4 regions of the Streptomyces sp. NBC_01257 genome follow, and region 3 is predicted to be linked to each of the others. Evidence: riboswitches for the same ligand, from Rfam matches in the RefSeq annotation. Region 3 holds a riboswitch; each other region holds the start of a gene.

Region 1 (5,196 bases), 1.1 Mb from region 3:
ACACGTTCGAGTCCCGCTAGGTTCACCGTTCGACTCACCAGTCACTTGTCAGTCACACGGAAGGCATTCCCATGGGCTCCGCGAACGGCAGACACCGTCGCCCTCGGCAGGCACCCGCGATCATCGTCGCCGCAGGCGTGACCGGTTCCGCCATCGCCATCCCGCTGCTCGGCGCGGCGGGCGCGCACGCCGCAGACGCCTCGACCTGGGACCGGGTGGCCGAGTGCGAGAGCGGCGGCATGTGGAGCGCCGACCTCGGCAACGGCTACTACGGCGGCCTGCAGTTCTCGCAGGAGGTCTGGAAGTCGTACGGCGGCGAGTCGTACGCCGAGCGTGCCGACCTCGCCAGCCGCTCGCAGCAGATCGCCGTGGCGGAGAAGGTCCTGGAGGACCAGGGGCCGAAGGCGTGGCCCAGCTGTGCGGTCATCTCCGGTCTCGTCGCGGACAGCGGCCTGCCGGGTGTGGACCCGGGCACCACGCCCTCCCCCGAGCCGTCCGGCAGCACCGACCCGTCCGCGGACACGGACCCGTCCGCGGGGACCGGTGCGTCGGACGACGCGGCCGGTGACGCGGCCGGTGATGCGATGAACCCGTCGGACTCGGCGGACGACGCGACCGACGACGCGACGGACGGCGGCGGGAAGGCGGACGCCTCGGCGTCCCCGTCCGCCACGCCGTCCACCACGCCCTCGGACGACGCCTCGGACCCGGCGAAGGAGAAGAGCGGCAAGCACCGCGGCGCTCCGGCCCCCGAGGAGACGCGGCAGACCGGTGGCGGCAGTGACCGGGACTCGGGGCGGCATGCCTCGCGCGGCAGTGGTGACGCACGCGACACGGGCGCCCCGGCCGCCGACGGGACGTACACCGTCCGCGCCGGCGACAACCTGTGGGCCATTGCTGATGCACAGAAGCTGTCCGGCGGCTGGGCCGCGCTGTACGAGGCCAACAAGGCCGAGGTGGGGTCCGATCCGGACCTCATCCTGCCTGGCCAGAGCCTCGATCTCGGCGTGAAGGCCGAATGAGCGCAGTCTGATGATCAGCTGAAAACACCCTGAAAACTGGGGTAGTTAAGAGGCCTATGTCCCACTTTCGACTAAGTGAGACATGGGTCTCTTTGCGTGAACTGGCGTGTCTTGTCCGGGAGGTCCGCCCGCATCCGTTCCCACCTGCGGAAACAGTCGTTCTTCGGATGCAAGTAAGGGCTGTTTATCCGGTATGTCCATCTTTGAATGTGGGGGTTGCGTGTGTTTACGGTCGGAACCGCTCGCACCGCGGGCCCCGTCGACCGTCACGCCGAATCCTGCCGTCGGTCGAAGGGAACAGACGCGTAAAGCGCCGTAGGCAGGAGCGGGGGACCCAGGTAGGCGCCGGGCCCGGTCGTCGAACGCGACGCATCGGGAACGGCTAGGGGTTAAGTCGTGCGCTAGGACGCACGACCGGGCAACTCACTTGGCCCGAACCCGACAGCTCACCTCGTAGGCGTCGGTGAGGAGAAGTCTCGATGCTGCTCAACAGCAAGGGCAACAAGCACCGTCGCCCGTCCAAGGCCGTCCGTATCGCCACGCTCGCCGGTGTCACCGGTGCCGCCATCGCCGTGCCCCTGATGGGTGCCACCGGCGCCTCCGCCGCCTCCGTGTCCACGTGGGACGCCGTCGCCCAGTGCGAGTCCGGTGGCAACTGGTCCATCAACACCGGCAACGGCTACTACGGCGGCCTGCAGTTCTCGCAGTCCAGCTGGGCGGCCGCCGGCGGTACGCAGTACGCGGCCCGCGCCGACCTGGCGACCAAGTCGCAGCAGATCGCTGTCGCCGAGAAGCTCCTCGACATGCAGGGCCCGGGCGCCTGGTCCTGCGCCGGTGCCGGCAACCTGAGCAACGACGGTGTCGACCCGGGCGTCGACACCGGCTCCTCCGCCGCCAAGACGGAGGCCGCGCCGAAGACCGAGGCCGCGCCGAAGCAGGCCGAGCCGAAGAAGGCCGAGCGCACCGAGGCCCCCGCCACCAACCGCTCGGACCGTTCGACCGCCCCCAAGGCCGAGTCGAAGACGGTCACCACCCCGACCGGCAAGAAGGTCAAGAAGGGTGACGGCGAGTACAAGGTCGTCACCGGTGACTCCCTGAGCGAGATCGCCGCCGACCACAAGGTCGAGGGTGGCTGGAAGCACCTCTTCGAGCTGAACAAGGACATCGTCAAGGACGCCGACCTGATCTACCCGGGCCAGCAGCTCCACCTGACGAAGTAGTCGCGATCTCTCCTCGCTGAACACTCCGGCCGCCCCGGCCCGGCGCGCACCTTCCCCCCGTGCGTGCCGGGCCGGGGTCGGCCGGTTTCGGCGCTGATCGTTCAACTGTTGTAGTTACTTGCCAGTAAATTTCTGGAGCTTTGCCCTGCTATGCCTGCCCTTGGGTCCTTTTTCGTCCCAGGGGACGGGCGGTCGGCCGACTGAGGCGGCCGGGCCGGTTAGGCTCTTGTCGCAAGGCCAAAGTGACCCTGCACAACCAGCGTCATATCCCAGAAGGAGATGCCTCGTGCCGTCCATCGACGTCGTCGTAGCCCGGGAAATCCTCGACTCCCGCGGAAACCCCACGGTCGAGGTCGAGGTTGGCCTCGACGACGGCAGCACGGGCCGTGCTGCCGTCCCGTCCGGCGCCTCCACCGGTGCGTTCGAGGCCATTGAGCTTCGCGACGGAGACCCCAACCGCTACCAGGGCAAGGGCGTCGAGAAGGCCGTCCTCGCCGTGATCGAGCAGATCGGCCCGGAGCTCGTCGGCTACGACGCGACCGAGCAGCGGCTGATCGACCAGGCGATGTTCGACCTGGACGCCACCGAGAACAAGGGCTCGCTCGGCGCCAACGCCATCCTCGGCGTCTCGCTCGCCGTCGCCCACGCCGCCTCCGAGGCCTCGGACCTGCCGCTGTTCCGCTACCTCGGTGGCCCGAACGCGCACCTGCTGCCCGTCCCGATGATGAACATCCTCAACGGTGGGTCGCACGCCGACTCCAACGTGGACATCCAGGAGTTCATGATCGCGCCGATCGGCGCGGAGTCCTTCTCCGAGGCCCTGCGCTGGGGCGCCGAGGTCTACCACACGCTGAAGAAGGTCCTGAAGACCAAGGGCCTGTCCACCGGCCTCGGCGACGAGGGCGGCTTCGCGCCGAACCTGGAGTCGAACCGCGCGGCCCTCGACCTCATCGTCGAGGCCATCAAGGAGGCCGGTTACGCCCCGGGCAAGGACATCGCGCTCGCGCTCGACGTCGCCGCCTCGGAGTTCTACAAGGACGGCAAGTACGAGTTCGAGGGCAAGTCCCGCTCGGCCGCCGAGATGACCGAGTACTACGAGGAGCTCGTCTCCGCGTACCCGCTGGTCTCCATCGAGGACCCGCTGTACGAGGACGACTGGGCCGGCTGGAAGGTCATCACCGACAAGCTCGGCGCCAAGGTGCAGATCGTCGGCGACGACCTCTTCGTCACCAACCCGGAGCGCCTGGCCCGCGGCATCGAGGAGGGCTCCGCCAACGCCCTGCTCGTCAAGGTCAACCAGATCGGTTCGCTGACCGAGACCCTGGACGCCGTCGAGCTGGCCCAGCGCAACGGCTTCAAGTGCATGATGTCGCACCGCTCCGGCGAGACCGAGGACGTCACCATCGCCGACCTCGCGGTCGCCGTGAACTGCGGCCAGATCAAGACCGGCGCCCCGGCCCGCTCGGACCGTGTCGCCAAGTACAACCAGCTGCTGCGCATCGAGGAGATCCTCGACGACGCCGCGGTGTACGCCGGCCGCTCGGCGTTCCCGCGCTTCAAGGGCTGACCGCACAGCAGGCCCGGTAAAGCCCGGCGGGGTCAAGTGCCCCGGCCTCCGTCCGTCCCCGCACTCGGTCCCGTACCGTGTGCGGGGACGGACGTGCGTAATGGGGAGGCGGAGACATGGCCGCGAAGGACCGGGACCGGTTCTCCACCGCGACCCGGCTGCGGCTGCTCGGCGAGCAGACCGCGGCCCGCGTCTACCGGTCCCAGAACCGCCGCCAGGCACGCCGCTCCCGGCTCACCGGCCGGGCGGCCTTCCTGGCCCTGGTGGTGTGCTCACTGGTCGTCGCGCTCGCGTACCCGATGCGTCAGTACGTGTCGCAGCGCGACGAGATCGCCGACCAGGAGCGGCTGGCGCAGGAGGCCGAGGCCCGAACCGAGGAGCTGCGCGACGAGAAGGCGCGGCTCCAGGACGATGCCTACGTCAAGCGGCTGGCCCGCGAGCACCTGCACTACCTTCTTCCCGGGGAGACCGGCTACACCGTGGTCGACCCCGACTCGGTCAAGGAGCGCAACGGGAAGCCGGAGGAGACCGACCGGCCCTGGCACTCCAACCTCTGGGACGGCGTCGACAGCGCCGACCGCGGCTGAGCCGCGCCCCCTTCCGTACATCTGCAGAACCGCAGTTCGAGCAGTCCGATCAGACCCTAGGCAGGCATGGAAACGCCCCCTCCCCAGACCGAGTCCACCGCGCCCACGGACGCGGACATCGCCGCGTTCCAGCAGCAGCTGGGGCGCCCGCCGCGCGGCCTGCGCGCGATCGCGCACCGCTGCCCGTGCGGCAATCCGGACGTGGTCGAGACGCAGCCCCGGCTGGAGGACGGCACGCCGTTCCCGACGACGTTCTACCTGACGTGTCCGCGTGCGGCGTCCGCGATCGGCACGCTGGAGGCGAACGGGGTCATGAAGGAGATGACCGAGCGCCTCGGTACGGACCCCGAGCTGGCTGCGGCCTACCGGGTCGCGCACGAGGACTACATCGCGCGGCGTGACGCGATCGAGGTGCTGGAGGGCTTCCCGAGCGCGGGTGGCATGCCGGACCGGGTGAAGTGTCTGCACGTGCTCGTGGGGCACTCGCTGGCCGCCGGGCCGGGGGTGAACCCGCTCGGGGACGAGGCGATCGCGATGCTGCCGGAGTGGTGGCGCAAGGGGCCGTGCGTCTCGCCGTGCGGCGCGCCGGACGAGGGCTGACGGTCCGTACCCGGGGGCGCTGCCCCCGGACCCCCGCTCCTCAATCGCCGGAGGGGCTTGGATGGTGGCGCTGCCCCTGGCCCCTCCGTTCCTCAATCGCCGGAGGGGCCTGGACGGGGGCTCCGCTCTCGGGCCCCGCTCGCTGGATTCTGGAGTTCTCATGACGCGTGTAGCTGCCATCGACTGCGGTACCAACTCGA
Region 2 (5,196 bases), 730 kb from region 3:
GCGAGCGTGCCCGCGCCCTCCTCCTCCGCCCGCTCCTGCTCGAACTCGAGGGCGACGGACGCGAGCTCCTGGAGGTTCTCGATGCGGGTCTCGTCCTGCGGGTCGGTGGACGCCTGGAGTTCGGCGAGGTAGCCGGTCCGCTCCATGACGGCCTCCACCACGACCGCCGGTCCGGCGCCGGACTCCACGATCGTGCGGAGCTCCTCCATCAGGGTGTTGAACCGCCGCACCGCGTTCGACGAGCGGGCCGCCATGCCGTACGCCTCGTCGACCCGGCGCAGTGCCTGCGGGAAGGAGATCTTCTCGCGCATCGACAGGGCGTCGATCATCGCCTCGGCCCGGTCGCCGATGCCGCGCTTGGGCACGTTGAGGATGCGGCGCAGGGGGACGGTGTCCTCGGGGTTGGACAGGACCCGGAGGTAGGCCAGGACGTCCCTGACCTCCTTGCGCTCGTAGAAGCGCACTCCGCCGACGACCTTGTAGGGCAGGCCGACCCGGATGAAGATCTCCTCGAAGACACGGGACTGGGCGTTCGTCCGGTAGAAGACGGCGACGTCTCCCGCCTTCGCGTCCCCGGCGTCCGTGAGCCGGTCGATCTCGTCCGCGACGAACTGCGCCTCGTCGTGCTCGGTGTCCGCGACGTAGCCGGTGATGCGGGCGCCGCTGCCGGCGTTGGTCCAGAGGTTCTTCGGGCGGCGGCTCTCGTTGCGCTCGATGACCGCGTTGGCCGCCGACAGGATCGTCTGCGTGGAGCGGTAGTTCTGCTCCAGCAGGATCGTGGTCGCGTCCGGGTAGTCCTCCTCGAACTGGAGGATGTTGCGGATGGTCGCGCCGCGGAAGGCGTAGATCGACTGGTCCGCGTCACCCACGACGCACAGCTCGCCCGGGGCGTCGGCCTCGCCGGACGGGCCGACCAGCTCCCGTACGAGCGTGTACTGGGCGTGGTTGGTGTCCTGGTACTCGTCGACCAGGACGTGCCGGAAGCGGCGGCGGTAGTGCTCGGCGACATCGGGGAACGCCTGGAGCAGGTGCACCGTCGTCATGATGATGTCGTCGAAGTCCAGGGCGTTGGCCTCGCGCAGCCGGGCCTGGTAGAGCGCGTAGGCCTGGGCGAGCGTCTTCTCGAAGCCGTCCGTCGCCTGTCCGGCGAAGGTCTCCTCGTCGATCAGCTCGTTCTTGAGGTTCGACACCTTGGCCGTGAAGGACTTGGGCGGGAAACGCTTCGGGTCGAGGTCGAGATCGCGGCAGACCAGGGCCATGAGGCGCTTGGAGTCGGCGGCGTCGTAGATCGAGAACGACGAGGTGAAGCCGAGCCGCTTGGACTCGCGGCGCAGGATCCGCACGCACGCGCTGTGGAAGGTCATCACCCACATGGCGTTGGCCCGCGGGCCGACGAGCTGCTCGACGCGCTCCTTCATCTCGCCCGCGGCCTTGTTGGTGAAGGTGATCGCCAGGATCTGGCCGGGGTGCACCCCGCGCTCGGCCAGCAGGTGGGCGATGCGGTGGGTCAGCACCCGGGTCTTGCCCGAGCCGGCCCCGGCGACGATGAGCAGCGGGGACCCGGCGTGCACGACGGCGGCGCGCTGCTCGGTGTTCAGCCCGTCGAGCAGCGCGGCGGCGTCGATGACCGGGCGGTGTGCCCCGTCGCGGTAGTACGCCTCGCGGGGCGGCGGGGGGCCGTCGAACACGCCCGCGAAGAGGTCCTCCGGCACCGCTTCGGGTGCGGAGTCCTCGGGGGGCGGCGGGGGCCCTTCCTCCGTGTGCTGGAGGCCGGTCAGGAAGCTGTCGTCAAAGAGGCTGCTCATCGCCTCCCGAGTCTAGGCGTGCGCACTGACACTCCGGGCCCGAGTGACGAACAGCGCACCCGCGGCCGGGCACGCAGAGCGAGTGCCCGACCGCGCCGGGTGGACGGTCCCCCGGCCCCACCTGCCCCGCGACACCCCGCGACGCCAAGGTCACGAAAATGTATCGGGCATATCGAACATCAACCTTCACAGGGACACCATGAGTTGGCTAGCGTGCTCGTTCGGGCGGCCCGTACCCCCAGAGGCGATCCACGCCGAGCGGGCGTCCACGCCGAATCCGGGCTGCTCCCGCAGAAGTCCGGAACCGGGGACCCACACGCAACACCGGGGTGAATCGGTCCGCATCCCCCACCAGGACCGTAGGGCAGCCTTCCGTTCCGCCCGAACCCGACAGCTAACCCGGTAGGCGGTCCACGGAAGGAGATGCCGGCCTTGGCGTCGCATCGCAAACCACGCACCCGCGTGCGCACCACCGCCCCGGCCGTCGGGCTCACCTCGGCCGCGCTGGCCTCGGTGACCCTGCTGTCCTCGCAGAGCGCGCTGGCCGCCCCGGCGCCCAAGCCGAGCATCGAGGACGTGCAGAAGAAGGTCGACGACCTGTACCGGCAGGCGGGTACGGCGACCCAGCAGTACAACCAGGCGAAGGAGGCGACGACCGGGCAGCGCGCCAAGGTGGACACCCTCCTGGACGACGTCGCCGCGCGCACGGCGAAGCTGAACGAGGCGCGCAGGACGCTCGGCACCTATGCCGCGGCCCAGTACCGCGACGGCGCCCTTGCACCGACCGCCACCTTCTTCCTGGCCAACGACCCGCAGTCGTTCTTCGACCAGACGCACCTCATGGACCGGATGGGCGAGCGCCAGCAGCAGGCCGTCACGGACTTCCGTACGCAGCAGGCGAAGGCGTCCAAGCAGCGGGCCGAGGCGGTGGCGAGCCTGGAGACGCTCACCGAGTCGCAGGCGACGCTGCGCACCAGCAAGCAGAACGTGCAGACGAAGCTGACCGAGGCCCGCACACTGCTGTCGAAACTGACCGCCGAGGAGAAGGCGCGGCTGGCCGAGCTGGAGCGCAAGAAGGAGGCGGAGGCCAAGCGCAAGGCGGCGGAGCTGGCGAAGAAGCAGGCAGCCGCGAAGGCCGAGGCCGAGCGCAAGGCCGAGGAGGCCGCCAAGGAGGCCGGCAGCGGCACGGGGACGGGCAGCGGAACCGGGACCGGCACAGGTTCGGGTTCGGACGCCGACGCCTCGACCAAGGCCGAGAAGGTCCTCGCCTTCGCCCGGGCGCAGATGGGCAAGCCCTACGTCTGGGGAGCGACGGGCCCGTCCTCGTACGACTGCTCGGGGCTCACCCAGGCCGCCTGGAAGGCCGCGGGCGTCGACATTCCGCGGACCACCTGGGACCAGGTCAATGTGGGCACCCGGATCGCCACGGAGGATCTGCAACCCGGTGACCTGGTGTTCTTCTACGACGACATCAGCCACGTCGGCATCTACAAGGGCGACGGGATGATGATCCACGCGCCGAAGCCGGGGGCGAACGTGCGCGAGGAGTCGATCTACTACATGCCGATCTACGGGAGCGTGCGCCCGGGCTAGGACGGCACCGCACACGAAGGGCTGTGGCCCGGACCGCCGGGGTCCGGGCCACAGCCCTTCGTGTGTCCGTGATCCGGCTCAGGTCCAGAGCGTGGCGATGAAGATGTTGACGATCGTCAGTCCGCCGACCGCCGCGAAGAGGCCCTTGTCGACCTTCTCCTCGTCGCGCTTGACGTAGACGAGTCCGAGGATCACGACGAGGATCAGCAGCTTGATGCCGATCTTGACGTTGTTCACGGGGTGGTCGTCGGCCTGGTCGAGCCCGACCAGGGCGATTCCGGTGACGAGCATGGTCAGCGCGCCGTGCAGCATGGCCGGGACGAACCGTGCCGTGCCCGCCCCCATCGCCTTCATCTGGGTGAGGAAACCGCCCAGCAGAGAGGCGATCCCGATGATGTGCAGGGCGACGAAGACATCGATGAGTACACGCATGGCTCCGGAGCCTAGCCCCGGCCATATCAGCACTCCGCAGCCAGGTGAGGCTTAGTGACCGCTTGACCGATAAATGCACCAATTGCCTTACTCTGGTGCAATTTTTCCGATCGTCAGGCGACAACGCAACGCCAAATTCAGACAATAGGCGCCATTACAACTCTTTCCCGTGTCCCGGGTTTAGCGTCCCTTCCCAGGTGACCGGCACACCGCCGATCCGTACCCGGACGGCGTTCCCGGTCACCCCGCCGGGGTCCGGCGGCGGGCCGCTCCCCCTGTTGGCGGCCCACCGCCGGACCGGGCGGGCCCGTCGGTAGGCCCCGGCGGGCAGTCGAAAGGAAGGACGCCCGCCCTCGTGGCAGCGCACCGGAAACCCAAGCAGCGCCCCTACACCGGCTCTGCAGCCCGCACAGCGGCGACGCTCGCCTTCGCCGGGGCCGCGACCGCCGCCGCGCTGCCGGGATCCGCGCACGCCGATCCGGCGCCGACGACCGCCCAGGTGAGGGCCGAGGTGGACCGGCTGTACCGGGAGGCGGAGGTCGCCACCGAGCAGTACAACGGCGCGAAGGTGAAGGCGGCCGCCGTCGCCAGGTCCGTGGACGCGCTGCGGGACGAGGCCGCCCGCAGGACCGAGCGGCTCAACGCCGCACGCGAGGGCCTCGGTTCGTACGCCGCCGCGCAGTACCGCGCGGGAGGCCTCGACCCCGCGCTCCAGCTGGCGCTCTCCTCCGACCCCGACCAGTACCTCCAGCGCGCCTCGTACGTGGAACGGGCCGGCGAACGGCGGGCCACCGAGGTCCGCACCGTGCAGCGCCAGGTCGCCGACGTCGCGCAGGTGCGCGCCGAGGCCGCCGGGCAGCTGTCCGAACTCGCCACCCGCCAGGCGGCCCTGAAGAAGCACAAGGCAACGGTCCGCGCCAGACTCGCCGAGGCCAGGCGGCTGCTGGCCGGCCTCTCCCCTGCCGAGCGCGCCTCCTACGACGCCTCGGAGAGCGGCCGCGGCGACGCCCACGCCGACCGCAGCGCCCCGCGCGGCGCCGGCCGGGCGCCCAACGCCCGCGCCGCCGAAGCGGTCGCCTTCGCGTACACCGCGCTCGGCAAGCCGTACGTCTGGGGCGCCACCGGCCCCTCCTCGTTCGACTGCTCCGGGCTCACCCAGGCCGCCTGGCGCGCCGCGGGCGTCTCGCTCCCCCGGACCACGTACACCCAGATCAATGCGGGGCAGCGCGTCCCGCGCTCCGAACTCGCCCCCGGTGACCTGGTGTTCTTCTACTCGGGCATCAGTCACGTCGGCCTGTACATCGGCAACGGCCAGATGATCCACGCCCCGCGGCCGGGCGCCCCGGTCCGCATCGCGCCGATCGAC
Region 3 (5,196 bases):
CTGTGCGACGACGCAGGGCCCGTGGTCACGGGGCTGGTCGGGGTCGGTGACGCGGTCACCCACACCAATCCCACGATGGGGCAGGGAGTGGCGCTGGCCCTGTGGGCGGCGCAGTGGGTGGCGGCCCATGCGGGGGAGGCCGCCGGCGACCCGGCGGGGTTCGCGGGCGACTTCCACCGCTGGACCGGGCGGGCGCTGCGGCCGTGGTTCGACGTGCAGGTCGCGATGGACCGGGCCAACGACAGCCGGCTCAGGAACCCGGCCCGGGTGCCGCGGAATCCGCGCACCGAGGAGGCCCGCGCGCAGGCTGCCCTGTCCGCCTGTTCCTGGGACGACCCGGTCGTGATGCGGGCCAGGGCCCGCATCCGTCATCTCGTCCAGCCCGCCGACGAGGCGTACGGAACGGAGGAGGTACGCGCCCGCCTCGCGTGCTGGCTGGCGGAACACCCGGACTTCACCCCCGTGTTCGACGGGCCCGCCCGCGAGGAGTGGGAGTCGGCCGTGCGGGCCGCCGGGCAGCCCCTCTGAGGGAGGGGAGGTTTCGCGCCGCTCCCGGTCCCGACAGCACGGCGGCGCCGGTGCCGGCCATTCGTGGCCGGCACCGGCGCCAGGGCCGTGCGTGATCCGGAGGTCAGACGAGGAGCTTCGTCTTCGCCCGCTGGTACTCGTCCTCCGTGATCGCGCCCTTGTCCTTGAGATCCGCGAGTTTCGACAGGTCCTCGACGTGGCTGGCCTTCGGTGCGCCGTTCGCGTCGGACGTGCCCGCGGCGTCTCTCACGTACGCCTTGAACGCGGCGTCACGTTCCTTCGCTTCCTTCACATCGCGCGTCCCCATGGACTTGCCGCGTGCGATCACGTAGATCAGCACGCCCAGATACGGCAGCACCAGGGCCAGGATCAGCCAGCCCGCCTTGGCCCAGCCGCCGAGGTCGTCACTACGGAAAATGTCCATGATGACCCGGAACAGAAGGAAGAGCCACATGATCCAGAGGAAGAACCAGAGCATGGTCCAGAACAGATTGAGCAGGGGATAGTCGTCCATCGTCCACTCCAGACGCCGCGCCGACATGGCTGAATCTGAAATCAGTCATATCACCGCATTTATCCACTCGCCCGTTGGCGTGGCCCGGCATGGGCCGGGCGGGGGAGGGCGGGGTGCGACGTGGTGTGGCGGGGCGCGCGGTGGCCGCTTCTCCTGTACCCGCTACTGGCAACTTCTCCTGTGCTGGCCGCTTCTTCGGCAGCGGCTACTTCTCCGGTACGGAGACTGGGGCCTCGGCGTCGGGTGTGCCGGTGGCGGGTTCGGCCGGCTCGGCCTGCTGCGGAATCCCGGAGGCGTCCGAGGCGGGCGCGGGCGCGGTCTGCGCCGCGTGCGCGACCGTCGTGGTCTTCCGGATGTGCATCAGGAGTCCTATGAAGCCGGCGAGGAAGCCGCTGGCCAGACCCGATATCGCGTGGTTGACCGCGTTGACCGACTCGCTGTCCGGAAGCCCGATGGCCGCGTAGTTCACCGCCGCGCTCATCAGTGCCCCCATCACGCCGCCGATGAGGCCGCTGACGGCGGCGGCGCGTACGGGAGAGGGCGGGGCGGCCGGGGCCGCCGGGGCGGAGGTGGCGGTGGGGGCAGGAGTGGTGAGCGGTGCGGTCATCGTCGAGGGCCCTCCAGACAGGCTGCGATGGAGACCGGGAGCGGCTCACGGGCGCGGCGGCATGCGCGCTCCAGGGACTGCTCGCACGGGCAGCCCACCGGTCCGGAGGGTGCAGCAGACACCTTGCGGCAGAACACGTGTTCCTCGCAACACCTTCTCGGTTTCAACACTTTGACGTTCCGTCGGGGTGTTCGCGGGGGTGTGAGGTGGTGGCAGGCCAGTGCGTGCGGGCGGGGCGTGGCGGGCGGCCGGTCAGGGGTGCGGGGGCGGAGTGGTCATGCGCGCCTCGAACATGCCGTAGAGTTGTGTTTACCGACGCGGGGTGGAGCAGCTCGGTAGCTCGCTGGGCTCATAACCCAGAGGTCGCAGGTTCAAATCCTGTCCCCGCTACTGAAGAATCAGGCCCGGCATGCATACAGCGTGCCGGGCCTGATTCGTTTGTACGTCGCCGGGCCGTCGGCCCGGCGACCGGCGGGACCCGCACCGCGCACGTACCCCCATTGGCCGACGTGGAGTCGCCCCGCGACCCCGCTCCGGGAAGCCTGGAGGTGGTGCGCGGTACCGTCCGCGGCCGTGGGTGCGCCGGGCAGGAGACCAAACAGGTGGGGAAGCGGGAGAAGCGGCGGAAGGGGCGTGCCGGGAGCGTGCGCGCCCGCCGGTTCGTCCGGGCGCTGCCGGCACTGATGATCATCGGTGGCGTGGCGTTCGACCTCCTCACCCCGCCCGCCTTCACCGCCATCCCGCTGTTCGCGGCGGCCCCGCTGATCGCGGCGCCCTTCTTCTCGCTCGCCAGCACCGTTCGGACCGGCATCGCCGCACTGCTGGCCGTCGCCGGGGTGCGTCTCTACGACGGCCATGTGATCCGGGTCGTGCCCTCCATCGAGATGCTCACCGTCCTCACCGTCTCCGTCCTCGCCGTGGTGATCAACGGCGTCGTGCGGCGCAGTAACGAGCAGCTGGCCTCGGCCCGCGTCATCGCGGAGACCGCGATGCGGGCGGTGCTGCCGACGCCGGCCGAGCGGATCGGCGGACTGCACGTGGCCGCGCGGTACGAGGCGGCCCAGGCGGACGAGTTCGTCGGCGGCGACCTCTTCTCGGTCACGGACACCCCGCACGGGGTGCGGCTGGTGGTCGGGGACGTGCGCGGCAAGGGGCTGGACGCCGTGGAGGCGGTGGCGGTGATCATCGGGGCGTTCCGGGAGGCGGCCGAGCAGGAGGAGACGCTGGAGGGCGTGGCGGAGCGGCTGGAGCGTGCGCTGGCGCGCGAGTCGAGCCGGCGCGGCGGTCTCGACGCGGTCGAGGGGTTCATCACCGCGGCGCTCGCGGAGATCCCGCCGGGTTCGGCCCGGGTGCGGATCGTCAACCGCGGCCACCCCGAGCCGCTGCTGCTGCACACGGACGGGGCGCTGGACGTGCTCGGCCCGTCCGTGCCCGCGCTGCCGCTGGGCATGGACCTGGGGGTGTGGCCGGACCGGGCGGACGAGTGGGAGCTGCCCGCCGGGTCGACGCTCCTCTTCTACACGGACGGCCTCTCCGAGGCCCGTAACACCGAAGGGGTCTTCTACGACCCCGCCGAGCGGTTGCGCGGACGGATCTTCCCGGGGCCCGAGGAACTGCTGTCCGCGCTGACCGACGACGTCCGGCTGCACACGGGTGGCGAGTCGACGGACGACATGGCCCTGCTCGCGGTCCTGCGGCCCGCCGAGGGCCAGCCGGACCGGCGGACGACCGTGAAGATCGTCGGTCTGGGCGACGGCTCCGGCTGAGCGGGTGGCCGCCGGTGCCGGCGGCGGGGGACGGTACGGGAGGGCTCCGGCCGCGGATACCACTGTCCGTAACTGAAAGACAGCCCTCCGCATAACGTTTGACGCAACGTCAGAAAGACGGTATCGCCCGAGAGGCGATCAACTCGCCCGATTCCACCCGGTTGTGTCCCGTAAAGTCCAGGCCAAAGACGTGAACGATCAGTGGGAACGGCTTGGAATCGGACCCGGGTGTCTATTAACGTTCGATAACGCAGCGCGGTTGTCCCTGCCGCCGTCAGTGGCGGCACCGTGCGCGAGCGCCGAATTCCGCAAGGGAACCGGGGAACCACCTACATGGGGTGAATCGGGCATCTCTGTCTCGTTTTCGAGGCGGAGGTACTCGTAGGAGACCTTCCTGCTCCGAACCCGTCAGCTAACCCGGTAGGCGAGAAGGAAGGAAAGGAGTGCGCCCCCGTGGCGTCCAACAAGCCTGCCCCAGAATCTCCCTCCCGGTTCGGGTCCGAGTACGGCAATGACTTCGCGACCGGATCCGCTACCGCTTTCGGTACGGAGTACGGGGCCGACTACGCGACCGACTACGGGACCGATCGGGGCAGCGACTTCACCAACGACTTCCGCGCCGACGGCGTCCGCGTCGATGCCTTCCGCGCCGACGAGGCCGGGGCCGACCGGGCCTGGGAGGAATGGAATCCCACCGAGGAGTCCGTCCGTCCCGTGCGCGGCAAGCACCGCGTCGCCAAGCAGCGCAATGGTCTGGCCCGCAGCTCCACCGTCCTCGGCGTCGGCGTCATAGCGGCCGTCGGTGCGGGTGGCATGGCCACCGCCCAGAGCAAGCCGCCGGTCTCCATCTCCCTACCCGATGCCATCTCGGACAATCTCCCCGACGCCAAGTCCCTTCCTGGCGTGGGCGCACTGTTCGCGGGCGGGACCGAGTCCGCGGCGGACAAGGCCGACGCCGCGATCGCCGCCGCCCCGCTGACGTCCGCCGGCATCACCACCGCCGAGGCCGAGCAGGGCACCACCGACGCGGGCGAGGCGCTCCGCGCCCGCATCCTCCAGCAGGCCGAGCAGCAGCAGGACTCCGCCGACGCCGAGGTCAAGGCGGCCGAGGAGAAGGCCGCGGCGGAGAAGGCGGCCGCCGAGGCGAAGAAGCAGCAGGACGCCGCCGAGGCCAAGATCGCCGCCGAGAAGAAGAAGGCGGCCGAGGAGGCGAAGAAGAAGGCGGAGGCCCTGCGGCTCGCCAAGCTCGCCGCCAGCTACGCCATCCCCACCTCCTCGTACACGATCACCTCGACCTTCGGCGAGGCCGGATCGATGTGGTCCTCCGGCTACCACACGGGCCTCGACTTCGCGGCGCCCACCGGTACGCCGATCAAGGCGATCCACAGCGGCACGGTCAAGTCGGCCGGCTACTCCGGTTCCTACGGCTACCGCACGGTCCTGGAGCTGGAGGACGGCACCGAGCTGTGGTTCTGCCACCAGTCCTCGATGGACGTCAGCATCGGCCAGAAGGTCACCACCGGCGACACCATCGGACGCGTCGGCGCGACCGGCAACGTGACCGGCCCGCACCTCCACCTCGAGGTCCACACCCCGGACGGCACCGGCATCGACCCGATGGCCTGGCTGCGTGCCCGTGGTCTGACGGTCTGAGACCGTTCACCTCCGCCGGTCCTCCGGCCGGACGACGAAACCCCGGCAGCCCTGACGCTCACCCCCCGACGTCAGGGCTGCCGGTCCGTCTCCACGGCGTTCATCCATGTACCTGTACCGGGCATGGA
Region 4 (5,196 bases), 3.7 Mb from region 3:
CCGCCGTCGACGTAGAGGTCGTGCAGGGTGATGTGGCGGGCGCGGTCGGACACGAGGAAGGCGACGGCGTCGGCGATGTCGGCCGGCTCGGCGATCCGGCCCAGCGGTATGCCCGTGCGGTAGGCCGCCCCGTCGCCGTCGATGACCCGTCGGGCGGCTGCCTGCTCGTCGCCGGGCGGCCACATGCCGCGCTGCATCTCGGTGAGGGTCGAGCCCGGTGACACGGTGTTGCAGCGGATGCCGAGGGGCGCCAGTTCGAGGCCGAGGCACTTGGTGAACATGACGGCCGCGGCCTTCGACGCGGCGTAGGCGGCCATGTCCGTGCGGGGTATGCCCGCCGCGTTGGACGCGACGGTGACGATGCTGCCGCGGCCCCGCCCGGCCATGCGGCGCGAGACGGCCCGCGAGACGTGGAACACGCCGTTCGTGTTGACGGCGAAGGTGGCCGCCCAGTCCTCGTCGGTCAGTTCGGAGACCGGTGAACACCGCAGTACTCCGGCGACGTTGACCGCGATGTCCAGGGGGCCGAGTGTGTCCTCGGTCCGGGTGACGAGTGCCTCGACCGCTGCCGCGTCCGTGACGTCGAGCGTGTCGGCCGTGACCCGGTCGCCGTACGTCCGGGCGAGTGCGGTGACGCCCTCGGGGGCGGCATCCGTGGCCAGGACGCGGGCACCGGCCCCGACGAGGGCATGAACCACCGCTTCACCGATCCCCCGGCCGGCCCCCGTCACGAGGGCGAGCCGGCCGGTGAGTTCCGGTACGGGGCTCACCGGGCCGTCGCCTTCCGGACGCCGGCCGGACAGGACGTCACCGAGGACCGGACGGGACCGGGGGAGGGGGAGGTCGAATTCGGCGGCATGGCCTGGAATCTCCGTTCACGTTCGGCTGATGGGCTGGTCCGGGCGGGCGCTCCGCGCACCGGATGGCTGCGGAGCACGGGAGTTGACGCTGTTTCAGGGCAGGGGCAGCCGCGAGGCCACCCCAACCCGTCCGGGCTTACTTAGGTTAGGCTAACCATACGTGGATCGGGCAAGGGGGACGGCCCGGAATCGAACTCCACTCCGCCGGACTCCGGCCCGTTTCGGGGCGCTCGGGTGAGGCGCCGCGGCGTGCCTGCCGAGGTGCCGGAGGTGAGCCCACGCGATGCCAGATGTCCTAATTGCTGCTATTTGAGCTAATAGTCAACTATGCGACTCCGAGCCACTTTTCGACGGGTCATGGATTCTGAATCCCGAGCAAATCGCCCCTTTCGGGCGCAGTGGTCAGCATCACGTTTCCGGCCGTGGACGTGGAAGCGGAAGCTTCGGTTCCCTGTCGCGCCAAGAAAGTTGACTTCTCCGGATGCGGCTGAAGATGAGCATTTCCTTTGATTGATCTTGCAAATCAATTGTGATCAGCAATTCGGGACTTGTTACGCCCGGCGTTTCTCGCTTACGGTCACCGTCAATCAATCCGGATGGAACGCCGAATCCTGCCGCCGTCCGGGAACCCGACCCACTCACGTACGGCAGGAGCGGGGGACCCAGGTTTGCCGCCGGTCCGGTATCCGGAGCGGCTAGGGGTGAAGTCGCCATGTGCGGCCGGACATCTCCAGTCCGAACCCGACAGCTCACCTCGCAGGCGGCGGAGAGGAAAAGCGCCATGCCCATCAAGGCCAAGCACCGTCGTTCCAAGTCCAGCTCCCTGACCCGCGGTTTCATCGCCGTGAGCACGGGCGGAGTCGTCCTCGCGCTCCCCATGATCGTCGCCGGATCGGCTTCCGCCGCACCGTCGCAGTCGGTCACCGTGGAAAAGGCCGCAGCCCCGACTTCCGTCGCTGCCAAGGAAATTGCGGTCCGCAAGACCGAGACCACCACCTATTCCGTGGTCTCCGGCGACTCGCTTTACAAGATCGCCCAGGGGCATTCCCTCAGCGGCGGCTGGGAGCGTCTGTACAAGGACAACCGGAGCGCGGTCGGCGGCAATCCCGACCTGATTCTTCCGGGCCTGAAGCTGACCATCGGCGCCAAGTCCGCGGCCACCGCGCCCAAGGCCGCGACCGAGACCGAATTCAAGACGGAGAAGAAGGCCGACAGCGCCTCCGACGCCTCGGCCGGCCGCGCCGCGACCGCCGACCGCGCCGACCGCTCCGAGCGGACGACGGCGACCCCCGTCGCCGAGAAGACCGCCGCGACCACCCCCGCGCAGAGCGCGACGGCGTACACCGACGACCTCGACGGCTGGATCAAGGAGTCCCTCGCCGTCATGGCCGAGCACGGCATCCCCGGCAGCTACGACGGCATCTACCGCAACGTCATCCGTGAGTCCTCGGGCAACCCGCAGATCGTGAACAACTGGGACTCGAACGCCGCGGCCGGTACGCCGTCCAAGGGCCTCCTCCAGGTCATCCAGCCCACGTTCGACGCGTACCACGTGGCGGGCACCTCGCTCGACATCCTGGACCCGGTCGCCAACATCACGGCCGCGTGCAACTACGCCGCCGCCACGTACGGCTCGATCGACAACGTCTTCGGCGCCTACTGATCCACCGCGGATCCGCCCCCGGGCGGAGCCGTGAGCAGGGGTGGAAGGGAGCGTAACCGCTCCCTTCCACCCCTTTTGCCGTGCGGTACAACCCTTGTGCGCCAGGGGCGGTCCAACAGGGCGCCAGGAGGGAAACGGGCTCTTCCCGGCGTACCCCCGGACTCGCCCGGTCATCCTTGAACCGAGGAGCCGCTCGTGCGCACCTACCGTTCGGCCGCCGTGGTCGCGGCCTCATTCGTCCTGATGGCGGGGGCCGCCGTCGCGGCGCCCTCCGCCCACGCGGGCACCCCCGGCGGAACGCACGCCGACGACCGCAACACCGACTTCAACGGTGACGGACACGACGACGTCCTCATCGGCGCGCCCGGCGGGACCGTCGGCGGCAAGCAGGGCGCCGGCTACGCGACCGTGCAGTACGGCGGGCCGGGCGGCATCGACACCACCCGGGGAAGCGTCCTCAGCCAGAACACCGCGGGAGTACCGGGCGCCGCCGAGGCGGGCGACGGCTTCGGCCGCGCCCTGGCCACCGGCGACCTCGACGGGGACGGGTACGACGACGCGGTCGTGGGCGTGCCCGGCGAGGACATCGAGCCGCTGACGGACGCGGGCGGCGCCGTCGTCCTGTGGGGCTCCGCCCAGGGGCTCTCCGGCACGGACAGCGACTGGCTGCAGACGGCGGAGCCGGTCGCCGGCGGCCGGTTCGGCAGCGCGCTCGCCGCGGCGCACTTCAGCCCCGACATCCCCGGCGACCAGCTGGCCGTGACCGACCGCACCGACTTCACCCTGTTCCAGTACGCCCCGGGAACCCGCCGGAACGCCACGTCGAGCAGCAGCCACATCCCCGGCACCCCGGGGCGAGAGATCGCACCCCGCGCCCTGACCACCGGCGACTACGACGGCAACGGCCTCGCCGACCTCGTCATCTCCGGAGTCACCGTCGGCGACGAACCGGGCCACGGCTGGTCCGCCGTCCTCCTCGGCGAGGTCCAGGGGCTCCGCTACGACCACGATCTGCGCGGCGGCCCGGCCGTCGCCACCGGCGACATCGACGCCGACGGCTACGACGACCTCGTCACCGGCGAGCCGGCCGGCCCCGACGACGGCGGCGCGACGACGACCGGCGGTGTGGTGGGCGTGTACTACGGCAGCGCGGGCGACGGCCCCGTCGGCGCCGACGGCCCGGGCACCCCGCCCGTGTGGTGGACGCAGGACACTCCCGGCATCCCCGGCGGGTCGGAGGCCGGCGACGGCTGGGGCGCCGACCTCTCCGTGGCGGACACCGACGGCGACGGGTACCCGGACGTGGCGGTCGGCGCCCCCGGCGAGGACATCGGCACGGTCGCCGACGCGGGGGCCGTGTGGGTGCTGCGCGGCACGGCCGGCGGGCTCACCGCCACCGGCGCAGCCTCGTGGGACCAGGACTCGGCGAACGTGCCGGGCACTCCCGAGCGGGGCGACCGCTGGGGCGGCCAGGTGCGGCTGACCGATCCGGACAAGGACGGGCGGTCCGGCCTGCTGTCCGCCGCGCCCGGGGAGAACGCCGGCGACGGCATCGTCTGGGCGTTCCCGGCGGGCCCGGGCGGTGTGACGGCATCCGGCTCATGGACGTTCGACGCCGGCACCTTCGGCGGCCCGGAGACCGGCGCCGGATACGGAGCCGCGATCGACGAGTAGCGGCAGCCGCGGCGCGGCCCGGGCCAGGTCCCGCCGGACCTGCCCGGGGTGCCTCCGGTGCACGGCCCGCCGGATCCGCCCGACCGGCCCGGGACCGCTTCCGTACACCGCCCCCCGACCGGCCCGGGGCCCCTTCCGTACACCGCCCCCCGACCGGCCCGGGACCGCTTCCGTACACCGCCCCCCGACCGGCCCGGGACCGCTTCCGTACACCACCCCCCGACCGGCCCGGGACCGCTTCCGTACACCACCCCCCGACCGGCCCGGGACCGCTTCCGTACACCACCCCCCGACCGGCCCGGGGCCCCTTCCGTACACCGCCCCCCGACCCACCCCGGACCGCTCCCGAGGACCGGTGCCAAGCCGGTGCGCGATGCCACTATGAACCTTTCATCCCGCGCGCTACCCTCCGCCGCATGATTTCCACGGTGGTCTGGGGAACCGGCAATGTCGGCCGCGCGGCCATCCGCGCCGTCGAGGCCCATCCGGCCCTGAAACTCGCGCACGTACTCGTCCACGACCCCGGCAAGGTGGGCCGCGACGCGGGCCGCCTCGCCGGCCTGGACCGCGATCTGGGCGTCGCGGCGACCGATGACATCGACGCGGTGCTGGCCACCGCCCCCCGGGCCGTCGTGTACGCGGCCTCCGGCGACATCCGCCCCGACGAGGCCCTGGCCGACATCACCAGGGCGGTCGCGGGCGGCGCCGTCGTCGTCACACCCGCGCTCTACGCCCTCTACGACCAGCGCGGCGCGCCGCCCGAACTCCGCGAACCGGTCCTGTCCGCGGTCGCGGGCGGTGGCGGCTCCCTCTTCGTCTCCGGCGTCGACCCCGGCTGGGGCAACGACGTACTGCCCCTGCTGATCAGCGGACTCGGCACCACGGTCGAGGCGATCCGCTGCCAGGAGATCTTCGACTACTCGACCTACGACCAGCCCGACTCCGTCCGCGACCTGATCGGCATGGGACACCCCATGGAGTACGAGCCGCTGATGCTCG

Evidence for each region. A riboswitch is a leader RNA that binds a small molecule or an ion and turns the genes downstream of it on or off. The one in region 3 is predicted to bind cyclic di-AMP.
Region 1: it holds a riboswitch for cyclic di-AMP, as region 3 does, so the genes downstream of both, OG408_RS15885 (transglycosylase family protein) here and OG408_RS20860 (M23 family metallopeptidase) in region 3, are expected to answer to the same signal.
Region 2: it holds a riboswitch for cyclic di-AMP, as region 3 does, so the genes downstream of both, OG408_RS24255 (C40 family peptidase) here and OG408_RS20860 (M23 family metallopeptidase) in region 3, are expected to answer to the same signal.
Region 4: it holds a riboswitch for cyclic di-AMP, as region 3 does, so the genes downstream of both, OG408_RS04835 (transglycosylase SLT domain-containing protein) here and OG408_RS20860 (M23 family metallopeptidase) in region 3, are expected to answer to the same signal.

The regions. Positions count from the first base shown of each region.
Region 1 covers NZ_CP108472.1:3,741,593-3,746,788, reverse strand. The annotation lists gene OG408_RS15890 (transglycosylase family protein) at 72-1,022, shown strand; cyclic di-AMP (ydaO/yuaA leader) riboswitch at 1,324-1,497, shown strand; gene OG408_RS15885 (transglycosylase family protein) at 1,502-2,242, shown strand; gene eno (phosphopyruvate hydratase) at 2,529-3,809, shown strand; gene OG408_RS15875 (FtsB family cell division protein) at 3,926-4,396, shown strand; gene OG408_RS15870 (DUF501 domain-containing protein) at 4,463-4,996, shown strand; gene OG408_RS15865 (Ppx/GppA phosphatase family protein) at 5,157-5,196, shown strand, end outside.
Region 2 covers NZ_CP108472.1:5,566,296-5,571,491, reverse strand. The annotation lists gene pcrA (DNA helicase PcrA) at 1-1,805, opposite strand, end outside; cyclic di-AMP (ydaO/yuaA leader) riboswitch at 2,065-2,230, shown strand; gene OG408_RS24255 (C40 family peptidase) at 2,229-3,398, shown strand; gene OG408_RS24250 (hypothetical protein) at 3,477-3,830, opposite strand; gene OG408_RS24245 (C40 family peptidase) at 4,186-5,196, shown strand, end outside.
Region 3 covers NZ_CP108472.1:4,834,059-4,839,254, forward strand. The annotation lists gene OG408_RS20835 (NAD(P)/FAD-dependent oxidoreductase) at 1-528, shown strand, start outside; gene OG408_RS20840 (SHOCT domain-containing protein) at 632-1,042, opposite strand; gene OG408_RS20845 (hypothetical protein) at 1,248-1,649, opposite strand; tRNA gene OG408_RS20850 (tRNA-Met) at 1,966-2,039, shown strand; gene OG408_RS20855 (PP2C family protein-serine/threonine phosphatase) at 2,201-3,415, shown strand; cyclic di-AMP (ydaO/yuaA leader) riboswitch at 3,703-3,857, shown strand; gene OG408_RS20860 (M23 family metallopeptidase) at 3,869-5,068, shown strand.
Region 4 covers NZ_CP108472.1:1,095,613-1,100,808, reverse strand. The annotation lists gene OG408_RS04840 (2,3-dihydro-2,3-dihydroxybenzoate dehydrogenase) at 1-770, opposite strand, end outside; cyclic di-AMP (ydaO/yuaA leader) riboswitch at 1,453-1,638, shown strand; gene OG408_RS04835 (transglycosylase SLT domain-containing protein) at 1,642-2,523, shown strand; gene OG408_RS04830 (FG-GAP repeat protein) at 2,719-4,197, shown strand; gene OG408_RS04825 (NAD(P)H-dependent amine dehydrogenase family protein) at 4,614-5,196, shown strand, end outside.